Regions from separate parts of the Ruminococcus sp. J1101004sp1_RTP21198st1_B9_RTP21198_201120 genome, predicted to be linked through region 3. Evidence: riboswitches for the same ligand, from Rfam matches in the RefSeq annotation. Region 3 holds a riboswitch; each other region holds the start of a gene.

Evidence for each region. A riboswitch is a leader RNA that binds a small molecule or an ion and turns the genes downstream of it on or off. The one in region 3 is predicted to bind cobalamin.
Region 1: another riboswitch for cobalamin. It lies ahead of AB5618_RS12855 (ABC transporter substrate-binding protein); the one in region 3 lies ahead of AB5618_RS02875 (DUF6783 domain-containing protein).
Region 2: another riboswitch for cobalamin. It lies ahead of AB5618_RS08320 (sirohydrochlorin cobaltochelatase); the one in region 3 lies ahead of AB5618_RS02875 (DUF6783 domain-containing protein).

Annotation. Positions count from the first base shown of each region.
Region 1 covers NZ_JBCOMI010000017.1:71,488-77,817, reverse strand. The annotation lists gene hemA (glutamyl-tRNA reductase) at 1-294, opposite strand, end outside; gene AB5618_RS12875 (CGGC domain-containing protein) at 462-800, opposite strand; gene AB5618_RS12870 (sirohydrochlorin cobaltochelatase) at 815-1,603, opposite strand; gene AB5618_RS12865 (ABC transporter ATP-binding protein) at 1,626-2,399, opposite strand; gene AB5618_RS12860 (iron ABC transporter permease) at 2,396-3,481, opposite strand; gene AB5618_RS12855 (ABC transporter substrate-binding protein) at 3,483-4,475, opposite strand; cobalamin riboswitch at 4,593-4,790, opposite strand; gene AB5618_RS12850 (type I restriction endonuclease subunit R) at 4,896-6,330, opposite strand, start outside.
Region 2 covers NZ_JBCOMI010000010.1:17,835-24,164, reverse strand. The annotation lists partial or broken gene AB5618_RS08350 (pseudouridine synthase) at 1-158, opposite strand, end outside; partial or broken gene AB5618_RS08345 (DUF6783 domain-containing protein) at 108-224, shown strand; gene AB5618_RS08340 (heavy metal translocating P-type ATPase) at 239-2,923, opposite strand; gene AB5618_RS08335 (metal-sensing transcriptional repressor) at 3,023-3,406, opposite strand; partial or broken gene AB5618_RS08330 (DUF6783 domain-containing protein) at 3,568-3,678, opposite strand; partial or broken gene AB5618_RS08325 (DUF6783 domain-containing protein) at 3,655-3,756, shown strand; cobalamin riboswitch at 3,828-4,004, shown strand; gene AB5618_RS08320 (sirohydrochlorin cobaltochelatase) at 4,208-5,530, shown strand; gene AB5618_RS08315 (hypothetical protein) at 5,666-6,274, shown strand.
Region 3 covers NZ_JBCOMI010000003.1:75,859-82,188, forward strand. The annotation lists gene AB5618_RS02845 (aldehyde dehydrogenase family protein) at 1-385, opposite strand, end outside; gene AB5618_RS02850 (class II aldolase/adducin family protein) at 459-1,325, opposite strand; gene AB5618_RS02855 (EutP/PduV family microcompartment system protein) at 1,572-2,045, opposite strand; gene AB5618_RS02860 (BMC domain-containing protein) at 2,052-2,429, opposite strand; gene AB5618_RS02865 (phosphatase) at 2,708-3,421, shown strand; gene AB5618_RS02870 (cysteine-rich small domain-containing protein) at 3,545-3,853, opposite strand; gene AB5618_RS02875 (DUF6783 domain-containing protein) at 3,947-4,045, opposite strand; cobalamin riboswitch at 4,314-4,502, opposite strand; gene AB5618_RS02880 (GDSL-type esterase/lipase family protein) at 4,734-5,780, opposite strand; gene AB5618_RS02885 (NlpC/P60 family protein) at 5,954-6,330, opposite strand, start outside.

The sequences.
Region 1 (6,330 bases), on a different contig from region 3:
CAGATGTTCCACAGCAGCATGGCCTTCACGCTTTGTAAAATATATCTCGTACTGATCATCATTAATGTTTTTCAGTTTACAAAGCTCTTTGTATAAAGAAAGCTCTGCCGTATCATCTACACTTGCCCATACCTCCAGGCGATTGCATGTAGAAAGAATAATACAGCCGTCTATTCCCGGCTGTTCCTTTAATTTTTCCATAGCCTCCCCTGCATTTTTTCTGGTAAATGCAAACAAGGCTCGTATATCTACGGGAGCCATACTATGGTCTATTCCAATCATAGAAATACTCATCTTATGTAATTCTCCTTAAATATCATTTTCTGCCACCGCTCATTTTACTAATTCCTGCGTATATTGTCAATAAAGCCAGGCAAAACACAGCAATAAAAAAGCTTCCAGACAGACTATTTTCCACAATCTGCCTGGAAGTTTCCCCTATACGATTTCTCTATCCTGTTTCAGGATTCTCTGTGAGTTCCTCTTACCACCTGGATTCCCCTGGATTCTATCATCTCACAGATTTTGGCAATTCGTGGGCACTCTTTTTTCTCCCTGTCCAGACGACAGGCTCCCACATGCATCACCTTAATTTCTTCGCTGACCAGCCTGTCTATTTTTTCCAGAATTCCCTCATCTACATCCGGTTCTTTGGGGTTTGCACTTTTGCATCCATTACAGGTCATCATTGCTCCCAGAAGTGTGTCCGGAGAATATCCATCAAAAAAGTCACTGCGATTCTGAAAGGCCTTCAGGCATCCCACTCTGGCACATACATTATTGGAGTGAAGGCAGGTCAGTGTCCCAATTTAAATCATACCGCTTCCCTCGCATGTTCCACAAAGAGTTTTCGAATACTTTCATATTCCCCCAGTCCTTTCAGAACTGTCTGCACTTCATAACCAGCTTTGCTGATGATATTTTTCCAGGAGTCTTCTTCCTCTCCTGCCATGTCATTTTTCGCATGGTCACCAGCAACGATCATAAACGGTGCGATTACCACTTTTTTTACCCTGCATTTTCCAAGCTGTTTCAGGACCTGGTCAATTTCAGGATAACCTTCCACAGTTCCTACGATCACATTTTCATATCCCATATCCTCGAACCTGTAATCCAGTGCGGCATAAACGGCATTTGCGTAGTGCTCGGTTCCATGCCCCATAAGCACAAGTGCCGTCTCCTTATCTTTAATTACAGGGAACTCATCTGCAATCGCTTTCACCACATACTTATTGTCTTCTTCTGTTGTAAGCAGAGGAGCTCCGAATTTCACAGATTGGAAATGATCCGCACACGCCAGAACATCCTTTTTCATAAGGTCATTTTCCACACCGTTCATTACATGCGTAGGCTGGACGATCACCTCTGTGATTCCATCTGTTCTCATACGCTCCATTGCTTCTGTCACATTGTCATAGTGAATATGATCTCTCTTTGCAATTCTGGCAAGGATCATCTTGCTTGTCCATGCGCGATAAACTTTACAATCTGTAAAAGCAGCTCCAATTTCTTTTTCAATTGCATCAATGGTCACTGCTCTGGTGTCCTCGTGACTGGTGCCAAAGCTGACTACAAGGATCCCTTTTTTTGCTGTATCGCTCATTCAGATTTCCTCCACTTTTCCTTTATTTTTTCACATGCAAAGGATGGTATGTAACATTCAGCATGCCGTATTCATCCTTTTTTACAGTTGCATCTACTTCATATAACATATGTATAAAATCTTCTGTAATGACTTCTTCCGGAGTTCCGCAAGCCACCAGACGACCGTTCTTCATGGCATAGATCCGGTCGCAGTATGCTGCTGCAATATTCAGATCATGCAAAGCACCGATCACAGTGACCCCAAGACTTTTTACAATATCCAGAAGCTGGAGCTGGTATTTGATGTCAAGATGGTTGGTAGGCTCATCCAAGATCAGACAGTCAGTTTTCTGCGCCAGAGCTCTTGCCAGAATGATTCGCTGCTGCTCACCGCCAGACAGACTGGAAAAAACACGGTGCCGATAGGGAAGCATTCCCACTTTTTCCAGACACTCTTCCACGATCTTATAATCCTCGGCATTATCCCGTTCCATGGTTTTCTTATGAGGAGCCCTTCCCATCATTACAATTTCCTGTACGGAAAATTCAAAATTATAGTAATTGTGCTGGGACACCACTGCCAGTGCTTTTGCAGAATCCTTTACCTTATATTCGTTCAGCGGTTTTCCATCCAGCATGATCACGCCGGTATCTGGCTTAAGTACACGGTAAATACATTTCAGCAATGTACTTTTTCCACTTCCGTTTGGTCCTATAATTCCTACAAATTCCTTTTCCTTTATGGCTGCGTCAATTCCCTTAAGAATCTCATTTCCGCCAAGCTCCACATGGATATCAGAAGCTGTCAGTTTCATGATTTCTCACCTCCGAATCCATAAGATCTGCGTACCAGCAGATAAATAAAGCAAGGTGCTCCGATCATGGATACCAGGATTCCGATTGGGACTTCACTCTTGGGAATAATGATCCTGGAAGCAACATCTGCCCAGATCAAGAAAATGGAACCGCTAAGTGCTGACAGTGGAAGCATTTTCTTGTGATCGGTTCCAAAGAACATTCGTACCACATGAGGAATAATGAGTCCTACAAATCCAATGATACCTGCGGAATATACCACAAAACCGATCAACAGTGCTGTCACTACAAGATACACCTGACGATATCTGTGCAGGTCAGTTCCTAATGTGATGGATACCTCATCTCCAAGCAGCATCATATTGAGAATACGGCTCTGGGTGCAGAAAAACAGGGTTGCTATAAAAACGCAGGGAATAATCACAGCCAGATTTTCCCATTTCGCGCCTGCCAGACTTCCCATCAGCCAGAAAGTAACTGTCTGGATTCCATCTCTGTCGCCCGCAATATAGACAACAAAGTTTGAAAATGCACTGCACACACTTCCAAGTGCTGTACCTGCAAGCAGAAGTCGGACCGAATTTGCCCGGCCTCCTATATTTGCAGTGATCTGTACCAGTACAGAAATAAGGAAAGCTCCGATAAATGCGCAGATTCCAATAGAGTTGGAGCCAAATACGGCTCCAACTCCAAGAAAGATTGCCACTGTTGCACCAAGAGATGCACCAGAGGAAATACCCAGAATATACGGATCTGCAATCGGATTTTTCACAATGGCCTGCATTACCACACCTGCAACTGCCAGACCCATGCCAACGGCTGTTGCAAGAAGAATACGGGGAAGGCGGATAAACCACACAATATCAGACATGGCTCCTACACCATAAACCTCCGGATCCCCGATTCCAAACACTTTATACAAAATTACACTATACACATCTTTCACAGAAAGATCTACAGAACCAATGGTAACTGCAGTCAGAATGGATATCACCAGAAGCACAGTCAGTAATATCACCGCCAGCACATAGATCGGCTTTCCATGAAAAATTCCATTTTTAAAATCCGGTTTTCTTTTCATTTTATTCGTACAGATCCGGATATAATGCTTTTGCAAATGTCATAATTCCATCATAGGTTCTGACACCGCTGCAGTATACCTCGTTCAGGTTTACAGAGAATACTTTGTTGTTCTTAACTGCAGAAAGGCTCGCATATGCAGGGTTATCTGTAATATCAGCGATTGCCTCATCAGCTGTCATAAATCCATCATAGTTGATCATGAATAATACATCCGGATCAGCTGCAATCAGATCCTCTGCACCAACGTTTTCAGAGTTCTCTGCACCAAGCTTCAGCTCTGCACCAAGTGTCTCCGGAATATTTCCGCCAAGTGTCTCTGTTCCATATACACGGAAGGAATCTCCCTCATCCTCAAGAACGGCTACGGATAACGGGTCTGTTCCTTCCACATGCTCTTTTACTTTATCAATCTCACCCTTCATCTGATCAACGATTTCCTCTGCCTTGTCTTCGCAATCAAAGATCTTGCCAAGGTTCAGGATATCCTCATATTCGTCTTCAATTGTACGTGGGAACTCAGAAGCCGGTCCCTTTGCAGAACTGTTCAGGGACATGTATGTATTTACATCTCTCTCCTGCCAGAAGCTTACATCAGAAAGCCAGTCATCACTGAAAGAAGAATACCATGCCGCAATAAAATCAGGCTCCATTGCAACAACTTCCTCTTTGGATGGCTTGGTATCCATATACTGAATCTTGTCAAATTCATCTTTTAAATCCTCACGCACATCACCGTCCAGGCCGCAGGCTGCTACGATCTTATCACCGAGACCAAGTGCCAGAAGCTCTTCTACGTTAGAGTTTGCATAGGCAAATACTTTCTCCGGAGCTTTCTCAAAAGTCATTTCAACTGGCTCATTCTCGTAATTGTAGGTTGTGATCGTTACGGGATAATGGCTGTCTCCATCCTCCGCAAATACAGTTGTTCCCATTCCCAGGCTGAGAATTCCTGCCAGACATAACATTCCTGCTGCTGTTTTCATGTTTTTCATGCTTTTTCTCCTCACTTTTTCTTTTGAATTTCTGTTTTTAAAAGAAAAAAAGTCCGCTTCCATGAAAAGCGGGCATCACAAAAAAACATGATACGAAAGACAGCACTTTACACGGAAGTTTCTTTCTATGAACCAAGCAGGTTTCCTGGCTTACAGCTTAAATCCCCATTCCCTTCTCACATAAAAATGCAATGGATATGAATGTGGCATAACTGAATACAGTGACCGGATCGTTCAGGATTCTCACCTGATTCCCTCTTCTGAAAATAGTATAAATTTTATATATTTTTCAGCACTTGGCACATTTATTCTTTTAAGCATTGCTATTATAACTTGCCTCTTAAATAAAGTAAAGATATTTCTTTAACAATGTTTTTGATTTTGAATATAATATAGGCATCCCCTTACTTACTTATACATCTATTTCCCATACGGTGCCGTGTCTTCAGCAACCATACCCAATTCCGTTTTCGGAGAATAGGTATACACCTTGCTATTCTCAGCGTAATTCTCCATATCATTATTATCTGTCCATAGCTCACACTGTGTCATCACGGTCTGCACTGCATCATCCATTCCTTCCGGCGGATAGCGATGCTTTTTGAGCAACCGCTTAATCATCATACGCATTTTCGCTCTGGCAGAATCCCGTTTCTGCCAATCTATTGTTCTGTTCTTACGCAGTGTATCTGCCAGTTCCTTTGTAATGGCAATCAGTTCTTCGTTTTCATAGAAATCCTTAATGGCCTCCGGCTTTGTCAGCGCATCATAAAATGCCAGTTCATCAGCAGTCAGTCCAAGCTTGTCTCCCTCTTTATGAGCTGTCGCAATCTGTTTTGCCAGATTCAGCAATTCTTCAATAACCTGTTCATTGGTCAACATTCCATTCAAATACGTATTCATAGCACGCTGTATAATTTCACTGAATTTCTGCGATTTTACCACATTTGTATGACGGTAAATCTGCACCTGTTCCGCAATCAGCCTTTTTAACAGCTCTACAGCAAGGTTTTTCTCCTTCATTTTAGAGATTTCCTCAAGGAACTTTGGATCAAAGAGCGAAAATTCCTGATTTATATCTGAGAAAAGGTTAATGACGCCTTCGCTCTGAACACTGGCTTTCAGAAGCTCGTTAATGCGAGCATTCATTTCTGGCAGAGAAATTTTCTTCCCCTCTCCCTGATTCATCAATCTTGTAACAAGCACACGAACGGATTCAAAGAATGCCGCTTCCACACGCAGCTCTTTTTCTACCAGAGAGGAACACAGCGACAATGCTTGCCTGAGCAGCAATGCCTCTTTCAGGAAATTCTCTCGTTCCTGTTCTTTATTCACAGCGACAATAAAGTTGACCGCACCGCTGATTGCCTTGGAACGCTCCAAATCCGTACCTGTCATAAACTTGGAATAATCATAACCGTGGAACAAATCCCGACAGATAGACAGTTTCTCAAGGAACTTCGGATATGCAACCTTGGCAACATCGGTATCACCGTAATTCTTCCTATCGCGAGTAGTGTAGTCATTCATTGCCTGCTTCAATGCAGAAGCAATGCCAACATAATCGACAATCAGACCGCCTTCCTTATCTCCAAATACACGGTTTACTCTGGCAATAGCCTGCATCAGATTATACCCCTGCATCGGCTTGTACACATACATGGTTGCAAGAGATGGCACATCAAATCCTGTAAGCCACATATCCACGACAATGGCAATCTTCAGCGGACTATCATTATCCTTAAACTCCTTTGCCAGCTCATCCTTATGGTGTTTATTGCCGATGATTTTATTCCATTCTTCTGGATCTTTGTTACTACCTGTCATAACAACAGCAACTTTATCCGTCCATCCG
Region 2 (6,330 bases), on a different contig from region 3:
TCCCGGGCATATGCAAGGCAAACCTTGCTCCAAGCTCTAGAGCCTGTTTGAAAAATCATTCCCGCAATCTGCACGCTCCACTTTGTGGGAGATTTTGCCCGAATTCAGTTGCCGTAGCCCGCTACGGCGCCTTCATCCGGACAAAATCTCCCACAAATTGTGACGCACATCTTGCAGAAAGCCTTTTTCAAACACGCTCTAGGATTCTGCATTGGTCAAGTTGAATGTGAGGGATGGATTACTCCTGTGTAATTCCGGTTACTTCATAGCCAGCGTCTTTGATTACCTGGCGGATTTTGTCCTCGTCCACTTTCTCTGGTGCTGAGAAAATAGTAGTTCCGGCATCATGGGAGGATACAACATCCTGTACCCCAAATGCTTCCTGGATTGCTTTGTTTACGTGTGCTTCGCAATGTCCGCACATCATTCCTGTTACATTAACTGTCACTTTTACCATGGTATTATTCTCCTTTTTGTTAGTATTGTTATTAATATCGCTGCATTCGTTCAAAAGCTTGCAGCTGTTATTAATCGTTTGTTCTGCATCTGAAGTTTTATCTGCATTGAATGATTTTGAGAAAACAGCAGATGATGCTTCAGAGAAATCAGCAATATTTCCAGAATTGGATTCTATGGAAACCGGATTCTTGACTTTTTTATCTTTAACTGCGTCATGAATTTTAAACAGGTTTAGCCTCAACGCGTTGGTAACTACACAGAAGCTGGAAAGGCTCATGGCAGCAGCGCCGAACATCGGGTTCAAGGTCCATCCGAAAATTGGAATCCATACGCCGGCAGCCAGCGGAATACCAATTACATTGTAGAAGAACGCCCAGAAGAGATTCTCGTGGATGTTGCGAAGAGTAGCGCGGCTCATACGGATAGCAGCTGGCACGTCGGAAAGCTGGCTTTTCATAAGGACAATATCTGCTGCGTCGATGGCTACATCCGTTCCGGCACCGATGGCAATACCAATATCTGCTCTGGTAAGGGCTGGTGCGTCGTTGATTCCGTCGCCAACCATGGCAACCTTGCCTTTTTCCTTCAGGGAGCGGATGACGCTCTCTTTTCCATCTGGAAGGACGCCTGCAATAACCTGGTCAACACCTGCCTGTGCGCCGATGGCTCTGGCCGTGCGCTTGTTGTCTCCGGTAAGCATAACTACGTGGATACCCATATTCTGAAGCTCTTTGACCGCCTGTGCACTGTCCGGTTTGATTACATCAGCAACTGCAATGATTCCAAGAAGTTTTCCATCTTTTGCGAAAAGAAGAGGAGTTTTTCCTGCTTCGGCAAGCTTCTCGGCCTGGTTCATAAGAGACGGAGAGACAGCTGCCAGAGTGCTGATGTATTTCATGCTTCCGCCGATAAGCGTGGAAGCACCAAGCTTCGCAGAGAGTCCATTGCCGGGAAGAGCCTGGAATTCTGTGACTTCCTGGGCTGTAAGACCAAGGCTTGCAGCTTTTTCCAGAATGGCTTTCGCAAGAGGGTGCTCGCTCTTTTTTTCAAGGGCGTAGGCAAGGGTGAGAAGATCGTTCTCAGATACGTCGTCTGCAGGGAGAATGTCAGTAACCTCCGGCTGACCGTTTGTGATGGTTCCGGTTTTGTCAAGGGCTACGATCTGAACCTTTCCGGCTTCCTCAAGGGAGACGGCTGTTTTGAAAAGGATACCGTTTTTGGCACCCATTCCGTTTCCAACCATAATGGCAACCGGAGTGGCAAGACCAAGGGCGCATGGGCAGCTGATGACCAGAACGGAAATTCCTCTTGCCAGGGCGTAGCCAGCCTCATGACCGGTAAGCAGCCAGACAATAGTTGTTATAATTGCAATGGTGATAACAGCAGGTACGAAAACACTGGAAACACGGTCTGCGATTTTTGCAATAGGAGCTTTGGTGGCTGCAGCATCACTGACCATTTTGATGATCTGGGAGAGGGTGGTGTCTTCGCCAACGCGGGTAGCTTCACATTTGATGAAACCAGACTGGTTGACTGTGGCTGCGGAGACAAGATCTCCGGCAGCTTTGTCAACAGGGATACTCTCACCTGTAAGGGCAGATTCGTTGACTGCACTGGAGCCTTCGATAATCACACCATCCACCGGGATGTTTTCACCAGGGCGAACAACAAAGGTGTCACCTTTTACAACCTGGTCAATGGGAACGGTGGCTTCCTGGCCGTTTCGGATGACAACGGCAGTCTTGGGAGCAAGCTTCATAAGACCTTTTAAGGCATCCGTGGTCTTGCCCTTGGAACGGGCTTCCAGCATTTTTCCAACGGTGATCAGGGTCAGGATCATAGCGGCAGATTCGAAATAGAATTCCATCATGTAGTGCATGACAAGTTCGGAATTGCCGTCAACCTGGGCTCTGGTCATGGCGAACAGGGCGTAGACACTCCATACAAAGGAGGCCATGGAGCCGAGAGCTACCAGGGTATCCATGTTCGGAGAGCGGTGCCACAGACTCCTGAAGCCACTGATGAAAAATTTCTGATTGATGACCATGACGATTCCTGCAAGAAGCAGCTGTACAAGTCCCATGGCGATATGGTTGCCATCAAACCAGGCTGGCAGCGGCCATCCCCACATCATGTGTCCCATGGAAAAGTACATCAGCACCAGAAGGAAACCTACTGATGCAATGAGTCGTTTCCTGAGAAGTGGCGTTTCATGATCTTCCAGGGCTTTTTCAGCATCGGAAACGGATTCCTTCTGACCGGAAGCCCCCTTCAGGCTGCAGCCGTATCCGGCTTCTTCTACAGCTGAGACAATGGCAGAGGCTGAGGCGGTTCCTTCTACCCCCATGGAATTGGTAAGCAGGCTCACGGAGCAGGAAGTAACTCCCGGAACCTTGTTTACCGCTTTTTCTACACGGGCGCTGCAGGCTGCACAACTCATGCCGGTGACGTTGTATTGTTCCATAATAAATTCCTCCTTCGATTACAGTGTTTCGATACCGACGGACTGCTCCGCACATTCGTACCTCCGCAGGCAGGTACACATTCGGAATACGCTGATATCTCACTTCATTAGCTTCTGCAAAGTTGCAACCAGCTCATCAATGGTTTCGTCTTTACCGTCACGGATATCTCTTGCCACACAGGTTCGGATATGATTGGCGAGAAGTTCCTTATTAAATGCATTCACAGCGGCATTTACAGCTGCTGACTGAATAAGAATATCGTTGCAGTAAGCGTCATTCTCCAGCATTCCTATAATCCCCCTTATCTGGCCTTCAATACGTTTTAGACGGTTTACCAGCTTCCTGCGCTCTGCTTCGGAACGATCGGTGTGCTTGGTACAACAGCAGGAACAGACCTTCTTGGTAGTTTCCTGGCTGGAAAGAGTTGCAGGATCGGCTGCGGTGTGGCTACGGCAGGATTCGGATTTATGATCAGCTGTCATAGGCGGACTCCTTTCCTTATATACCCCTTAGGGGTATGTACTTGATGAAATCAATATATACCCTGGCGGGGTATTTGTCAATAAGTAATTCACAGAAAACCCGAGAATTGCGGCGCGAAACCATGCGAAAGCATGATTTCTGTGCATCGCGAAGCGTGTTGCTATGAACGGAGTGAATAGTAATCTGTTTGAAAAATTATTCCCGCAATCTGCACGCCCCACTTTGCGGTATTTTTTGCCCGAATTCAGTTGCCGTAGCCCGCTACGGCGCCCTCGTCCGGACGAAATCTTCTACAAATTGTGACGCACATCTTGCAGAAAGCCTTTTTCAAACATACTCTAGTTCATAAAAAATACATAAAAAGTTCATAAAAAATATATAATAATATGGTACATATTAAATATCCGAGTCGAATATGTATAATGGTTATAGCGCGAAGGTTGCATCATGAACATGATGCGCAAAAGAGAATCCGGTGAGAGTCCGGAACGATGCCGTCACTGTGTAAGGGAATTGCTTCAGAGCCCACTGGGAAACCGGGAAGGGGGAGCAGTGTTGACTGAAGTCAGGAGAACTGCCTTGGCGTGGAATCTTAGGTCTGCGGTACACAGAACCTGTATTCTCATAACGATACATGAATATTTCCTGAATGTTTTTTGGAAGAAAAGTGTGTATATGAGAATGTGTGCAGTCGCAGAAAATGCGGCTGTTTTTATGCAATGGGAGATTGGTGATAAATTTCCCATGGGATTCTTTATACGTGATTCTATCCGGAAATACAAAAAAAAGAGGAAAAAGAAATGAAAAGAAAATCTTTATTAGCAATCCTTCTTGCAGCTTCTATGGCAGCAAGCATGACAGCAGCAACAGCAACTGTTGCATTTGCAGAGACAGAGGAAGCGGCAGAGGAGACAACAGACGATGCAGAAGCAGCTGATGATGCTGAGACAACAGACGATGCTGAGGCAGCTGACGGTGCAGAAGAAGCTGATGATGCAGAGACAACAGACGATGCAGAAGCAGCTGATGACACTGCAGATGCAGATAAGGAAGCGGCTGATAAAGTAGCAGCACTTATCGATGCTATTTATGTTCAGGAGAGAACAGATGATACAGATAAGCAGTGCAAGGAAGCTAAAGAAGCATGGGATGCCCTTACAGATGCTCAGAAAGAGCTTGTAGAGGGAGAAGAGGCAAGCCCAGAGTATTTCGGACGTGATACAGGTGATGCTTCCAAGGATGATCCTCGTAATCAGGACGAGATCGGTGAGAATGAGCTTCTTGTAGTAAGCTTTGGTACATCCTTTAACGACAGCCGTGCAGAGGATATTAAGGGAATCGAGGATGCTCTTGCAGAAGCATTCCCGGATTGGTCTGTAAGAAGAGCATTTACCGCTCAGATCATTATCAACCATGTACAGGCAAGAGATGATGAGCAGATTGACAACATGCAGCAGGCACTTGACCGTGCAGTAGCAAACGGTGTTAAGAATCTTGTAGTTCAGCCTACACACCTTATGCATGGTGCTGAGTACGATGAGATGGTAGAAGCTATTGATGCTTACAAAGATAAATTTGAATCTGTAGCAATCGCTGAGCCAATGCTTGGTGAGGTTGGCGATGACGCTACCGTTATCAACGATGACAAAGCTGCTGTTGCTCAGGCAATCACAGATGAAGCTGTAAAAGAAGCTGGATATGACAACATGGAAGCAGCTGCAGAGGATGGAACTGCATTTGTATTCATGGGACATGGTACTTCCCATACAGCAAACGTTACATATGACCAGATGCAGACACAGATGGATAACCTTGGATTTACAAACGCATTCATCGGTACTGTAGAGGGTGAGCCAGAGGATACAGCTTGTGATGAAGTTATCAATAAAGTAAAAGATGCCGGATTCAAGAAAGTAATCCTTCGTCCGCTTATGGTTGTTGCTGGTGACCATGCAAACAATGATATGGCTGGTGATGATGATGACTCCTGGAAGAGCATGTTCGAGGCTTCTGGAGATTTCGATGAGATTGACTGCCAGATCGAAGGTCTTGGAAGAATTGACGCTGTTGAGCAGCTTTATGTAGCTCATACTCAGGCAGCTATTGATTCCATCACGAAATAATTATCTTGGTATAAATTGTTATTGCAACAGAACAAAAGCAGCTGCTCCTACACTGTGGGGCAGCTGTTTGAGTAATAAAACAAATACGGCACACACAAGTGCACCGTAAATAAAGAAAAAGCAAGGAGAGTTATTATGAAACGTTCATTAGTTATTTTATTAACAGCTGTAAGTATTTCCGCTATGACAGCAGGAACTGCATTCCCGGCATTTGCAGAAGCCACAGAGGCTGAGGCAGAGGAAACCACAGATGGTTCAGAGAATGCCGTAGACAGCGAACTTGAAGACGGTGTTTATGGTGTAGAGTTTGACACAGACAGCAGTATGTTCCATGTAAATGAGGCTTGCAACGGAAGAGCTACCCTCACTGTAAAGGATGGTAAAATGACCGTTCATATTACTCTCGTTTCCAAGAATATTGAGAATGTTTTCCTTGGAACAGCAGAGGATGCACAGAAAGACGGTGCTGAACTGATTCAGCCTACTATTGATAAGGTAACTTACAGCGATGGCATGACAGAGGAGGTTTATGGATTCAATGTTCCAGTAGAGAAGCTGGATGAAGAATTTGACCTGGCAATCATTGGTAAAAAGGGCAAATGGTATGACCATAAGGTAAGCGTTACGGATGTGCAGGAGCAGACTGAGGAAGAAAAAAATGCAGTTGAGATCGGTGAGGAAGAGAAAAGCGAAGATGCTGATACAACTACAGATGCAGCTGCCGAGGAAGAGAATAAGGATTGATCAATAATCTGAAAGGGACATCACATGAGCGAAAACGGTTCATGCGATGTCCCTTT
Region 3 (6,330 bases):
CGCCAAACGGTCCCATCTCGATCAGAGTAAGTCCTCTGTCACCTGACCATGCTGTAGTGCTGAGATCTTCTGTACCAGGGGTCTTGTCTGCTACCAGATGATGTTTCAGGATCTTATCTCCTACATTTCCCATTCCGGTCTCATCAACGCCCATACGTGCAAGGATTTCTGCATTTTCTTTTGTTTTTCTTCGAATGCAGGTAATAATTTTTTCTCTCTGGTCCAAGGACATTTTCCGAACGATCTTCTGGGAAGCTTTCGCAGCCTCAATGGCCTCGTTCATATCTGTGAAAATTCCATGTTTACCGGCCGGAGCATCTGCAATCTGCATTTTCGCCATAACTTCCTGTACAATATCCTGTACCATGCTCTCGCTGATTGGCATGAGATTGTTCCTCCTTAACAATTGCCCACAGCTGCCTGATTTTCCCACAGCTGCCAGCCTTTATATTTTCTGATTATTTCAGTCCTAACTGAGCCATAACCTGTTTGGTAATCTTAGCTACTAACTCTGCATCTGCATTAGCTGTATCTGCTGCCGGAGCATCGCAGTTACCGCCAACGAAATCATACTGATATCCTGGGAACTGTTTGTAGTCTTCATTGTGACATGCTCCACCGCAGTTATGGCAGTTCATGCCATCTTTGTTCTGGCAAAGGCTTGCCGGATGTTTTCCAGGCATACCGAATTTACGACGGATCTCATAAAGTTTCTTAATGTTCTCTTTATCAAATTCCTTCGGACCTCCAAGAAGTTTGCTCTGATACAGAAGCTGTGCATAGAATTCTACGGACTCCATCTTCATGTATGCAGCGTTCAGGTCTGTGCTCCAGGTAAGAGCTCCGTGGTTCTCAAGAAGAACTGCATCGAAGTATGGAAGATATTTCTCAAGGTTATCCGGGATCTCCATTGTAGAAGGTGTACCATACTCAGCAATCGGAACACATCCAAGAGCGATAACTGCCTCTGGCATGATTGGCTGGGTAAGCGGAATACCAGCAATAGCAAAAGATGTTGCATAAATTGGATGCGCATGTACAACAGATCCTACATCAGGTCTCTTCTCATATACTCTCATATGCATCTTGATCTCAGATGATGGTTTGAATCCCGGGTTAGCCTGAAGAACATTTCCTTTTGCATCTACTTTACAGATGAACTCTGGAGTCATAAAGCCTTTGGATACACCAGTAGGTGTGCAAAGGAACTCATTGTCATTCAGTTTTACAGAGATGTTTCCATCATTTGCTGCAACCATGTTGCGGTTATAGATTCTTCTTCCGATGTCGCAAATCTGTTTTTTGATTTCGTATTCGTTTACCATGCTTTTTTCCTCCTTAAGCACATTCAGGTGCGGTGGATTATGTATGTTATAGTACCGCACCGGGTAACTTATCATGGCTAGGCATAGCTAGCCTGTTACTTTTTAGGTTATGTTGTAAGTTTACACCATTCCACATTATAAGTCAAGGTTTTTCCGTTGTTTTATGTTGTTTTATGTGGATTTTTTTCTGGGTTGCTATGTTGTTTTTCGTGGTTTTACTGTTTTTCCCCATTTGGCAGGTATTTTCTAATTCACCGGATCAGAGGCATCTTTTTCCCACGGCATTACATCGCCATCTTCCCTGAGATATTCCAAAATCTCCGGAATGCCCTCCTGCTGCCTGGAGTCTACATAAAAGATTTTTTTACAGCCGGCAAGCTCCAGCCAGGACGTGGCAAGTTTTACATTTGCATCCGGATTGTGGATTTTGGTAACAATTCCAATTACTTCACGGTTGGCCATACAGGTAATGCAAGGTGGAAAAAGACAATAAGGTTCCGTGGCAGATACCAGCAGACCTACCACATCTGATTCATATGTATACAACGCCAGGGCGTGTCCCAGACCTTTCGTCTGGGCATACTCTCCTGGCGTATCTACGATCACATCAAAATTATTTACATATTGTGTTTTATGATAATGTATTTTTTCACCACGCAGGGCCTGGGTCAAAGTAGTTTTTCCAGCCTCGCTGCGACCGATCAGAACAAGTTTCTTCATATTCTGTCAAGTCCTTGTAATGGGGCATAAAGTAAAGCCCAGTTTATTTCCCACATAGTCCATAATTGCGCTGGTAGAAGCTTCTACTTCCGACACAGTACCTGTGATGATCAGGCTTCCGCTGAAACGGTCAACAAACCCCAGTTCAATGCCAGATGATTTCATCGCAATATCTGCCATAATGATAGCAGTTTCTGCCGGACTTACAGTCATGATCCCAATGGCCGCTCTTGAGTAGTCCAGCGACGGATCAAGACCCAGCTTGGTGTAAAGAATCTTATCCGGATTGGCAATGATATGTGCCAGGGAAATCTGCTTGCCTGGTACAAGCTCCTGTACGATTCTCTGTTTCATTTCCGGAGACATATTATCTGTGTATCCCATTTTCTCCTCCTGAATAAAGAGTTTTATTTTCTGATTTGATTATACCTTTCTGCTTTCCAAGTGTCAACAAAAAGCAACATTTCCTGGCATGTTATATGTGGTTTTTCTTGTAGTGCAATGTTGTTTTTATTTGTTTTCTCTGTTTTTTCTTATTTATGATTGACATGTTTTTTGCCCTCTGGCATACTAAAGTTAACTGTAAATGGCTTTTCAAAACACTTTTATAGTGAAATTACCAGCTGCATATATTCACGTAATCTTGACTAGGAGATGATTTTATGTATCTTTCTGATATACACACACATTCCATTGCCAGCGGACACGGCACAACCTGCACCATCAGCGACATGGCAAAGGCTGCTTCTCAAAAAGGGCTGAAGCTTCTTGGAATCACAGACCACGGACCAGCCACTCTAGCTGCCGGAACTTCTTCTTATTTCCGAAGCCTGATCTATTCGCCCAGGAAGCGTTTCGATGTGGAATTATTATATGGAATTGAACTGAACATTCTGGATACCGATGGAAAAACAGATCTGCCACAGGAGCTTCTTGATAAGCTGGACTACGCAATCGCCAGCATGCATTATCAGAATTTCCGGCCAAAGACCAGGGAAGAAAATACTGCTGCTTTTCTGAACGTAATGAAGAATCCGGTTATAAAGATCCTGGGACACATTGATAATCCCCAGTATGACATAGATTACGACGCAGTTGTAAAGGCTGCCGGTGAAAACGGTGTTCTCCTTGAGATCAACGAAGCTTCCCTGGCGCCTTACGGATATCGGGGCGATACACAGGCCAACTGCGCGCAGATTCTGTCCTGTTGCCGGAAGTATCTGGTTCCAATCGTGCTTTCCAGTGACAGTCATGGAACAGAGCATATTGGAGACTTCACTTATGCCGCTGATTTCGTTCATAATGCTATGTTTCCAGAGGGTCTGATTCTCAACAACCAGATTCCGAAATTAAAGATGCTGTTAAGCATACGATAAAAAGGACCCAGCTTGCAGAATTCCAATGGAATTTTGCATTACGCAAAAACTCTCCGAGAAATATAAATACGTAAGCTTAACTTCGTATATATTCCGGAGAGTTTTTTATACTTATTTCTTTGATTACTCATTTTCATTTTTATGATCTGCTTCTCTTACTTTCTGCATCATCGCAGCAAGTTCCTGATATTTTCCTGTCACATAACCGTAGTTTTTCTTCTTATGAGGGAGCTGACAATTCGTACAATCTTTAAATCCCTTCTCATTATATTTGAAATTTCCGCCGCATTTGTCTCCAAGGGCATAAAGCGGGCAATAGCAGAACAGACAGTTAAAGTCCTCCGGATCAGCTCCTCTATGACAGGGAAAATACTCACATTTTTTATGACTGAAATAAGCGTATTCTTTGTCTTCCCAATATTTTTTCTCCATATTTCTCTCCTTATCTCATACAACTCAAAGCAAAATATTCTTTATATTCTATTTCGTAATGCCCAAAAATCAAATGCTAAAAAAGAATCCCGCTTACAGGAATAGAATACGGCCAGAGAGTGTTTGAAAAAGTTTTTCTGCAAGATGTACGTCACAATTTGCGGGAAATTGCGGGAATGATTCTTCAAGCATGCTCTGGAAAAGTGTAAAAAAAATACCGCATATGCGGCTTCTGGATCATCATTATTTAAGAGGGAGCGATGCTACTCCGGGGTAGAATATGATCCGTTCATATATACGCGGAGGGAACGGTTTCATCCGAAGTAGTATCGCCTGCCATTTAATCTGTATAATTCTTCTGAACAGGCGATCATTCCATAAAAAATGTCCACTCACAAAAGCGGACAACATCTCAGGGCTGCGGATTCCCCAAAACTGGTTGTTACACTTTCATCGGAAGTTTAACCTCGCCATACCAAGCAGGTTTCCTGGCTCCAGGATCATCACATCATCTCTCCTTCTCATGCGCAAGCACAATGGACTATGAGATTCGCTCCTCTGTTACAGTGACCGGATCGCTCAGGTTTCTCACCTGATTCCCTCTTTCTGCCAGCTTGTAGCTGTCAGCACTTAATATGTTCACTATGGAATTATACTGACATCATAGTACCACCGGTCACTGTCTTTGTCAACCCTTTGAAAGAATTTTTGTTATTTTTTTATCAACCAGAGTTACTGTTTACTGGCAACGTTCCGCGAGGTGTTTTTTGTGAACAAAGTTCACAGAAAACCCGAGAATTAAGTTTGCGCAGCAAACGCTACTTCTTGTGCTTGTCACAAGAAGGTTCGTCTTTCTGTGCATCGCGAAGCGCGTTACTGGTCACAGCGTGACCAGTAACGTCATTTTCTCCAGAATCTTCTCCGCCAGGATTTTCGCTGTTTTTTCATGAGATCTGTGCCCCGGGTGCTGCCTTGATCCAAATTCTCCTTCCAGTGTATCCGGAAGCTTCACAAATTCTACGCGCTCATCCCCTGTTTTTCTTTTATAATTCCCCACCGCTTTCTCAAGCGTCGTAGAAATTCCATCTCCCAGCATTCCATAACACCACAGAATATAGCTTTCCGGATTACATATGCGCAGTTTCCTCAAAAAGTCTTCCACAGCCTTTCCAACCCTGTCCATATTCTTCGTGCCGCTGCCGTCGTTTGTCCCCAGATTCACCACGATCACATCAGGCTGAAACTTCTGGAAATCCCATTTTTCCATAGCACCCAGTTGTTTGTTTCTTTCTCCATTCAAAAGACCGCATACCTGCTCATAATATAGCGGGATTGCCTGCTGCTCATTTCCTTCCCAGGAACAGAAAACACCCCAGCCACTCTGACTGATGCAATTGTACACCGCGCCCAGTTCTTTTGCTGCCATATATGCATAATTATCCACAGCATTAAAGCAAAAGGAATTCCATGTCATTTCTTCTCCTGCACCGCTGCCACCCTCACCAGAGGTAATGCTGTCCCCGATTACTTCCAATCTGAGCTTTGGTATTTCAAGAGGTAAGAACTCACCGTCAGTTTCAACCTCCAGCAGCTGAAGCAATGTTTTTTCATCTGTGGGAAACGCAGGGGTATCACGAAGAAGCTTTACATTTCTTACCTTATCCATTTCCATATTACGGAAAAGGCAGATTTCCTGTTCTCCCTTATTTACCATAAGCCGTTGGGACAATACACCATCTATGATCACATCCACCCATGGCTCAAAGGCATCATAATCGGAGCGGATTTTCACCCATATTTCTGTTGCTTTTACATTCAGTTCAATTCCAGAGGCGGTCCAAAATAGTGTTACAGGCTCCAGACTGCCATTCGTTCTTCCTAATATTCTTAAATATGGAATTTCCTTCATCTGATAATGATTCAGCATTTTTCTCTTCCTCTCATCTGGCTATATAAAAATATTTATGTTACGATTTTCAGACAATACTTTTATTCTTACTATACTTCTTTTTTCTTTGCTTTTCCACATTATTTCCAGAAAAAAAAAGCCCCTTCCGGATTTTCATCTCCGGAAAGGGCTCACAAATTCATTTATTCAGATTACACAAGACGTCTTACAGAAGTAATCGTTCTGTATGCAGCATTATCGCTGACCTTGATGCCATCTCTGGCATTGGATGCATGTACGATCTGTCCATTTCCCATATAGATTGCAACATGTCCGCCATAGCAGATCAGGTCGCCTGGCTGAGCATCCGCATAGGATACTTCATATCCGGCATTCTGCTGCTCATAAGATGTTCTTGGAAGACTTACGCCAAAGTTCGCGTATACACTCTGCACAAAGCCAGAGCAGTCAGCGCCACTGGTAAGACTTGTTCCTCCCCATACATATGGGTTTCCAACAAACTGTGTTGCATAGGATACGACAGAAGATCCGGAACCAGAAGAACTGCTGGCTGAGGAACTGTCAGAAG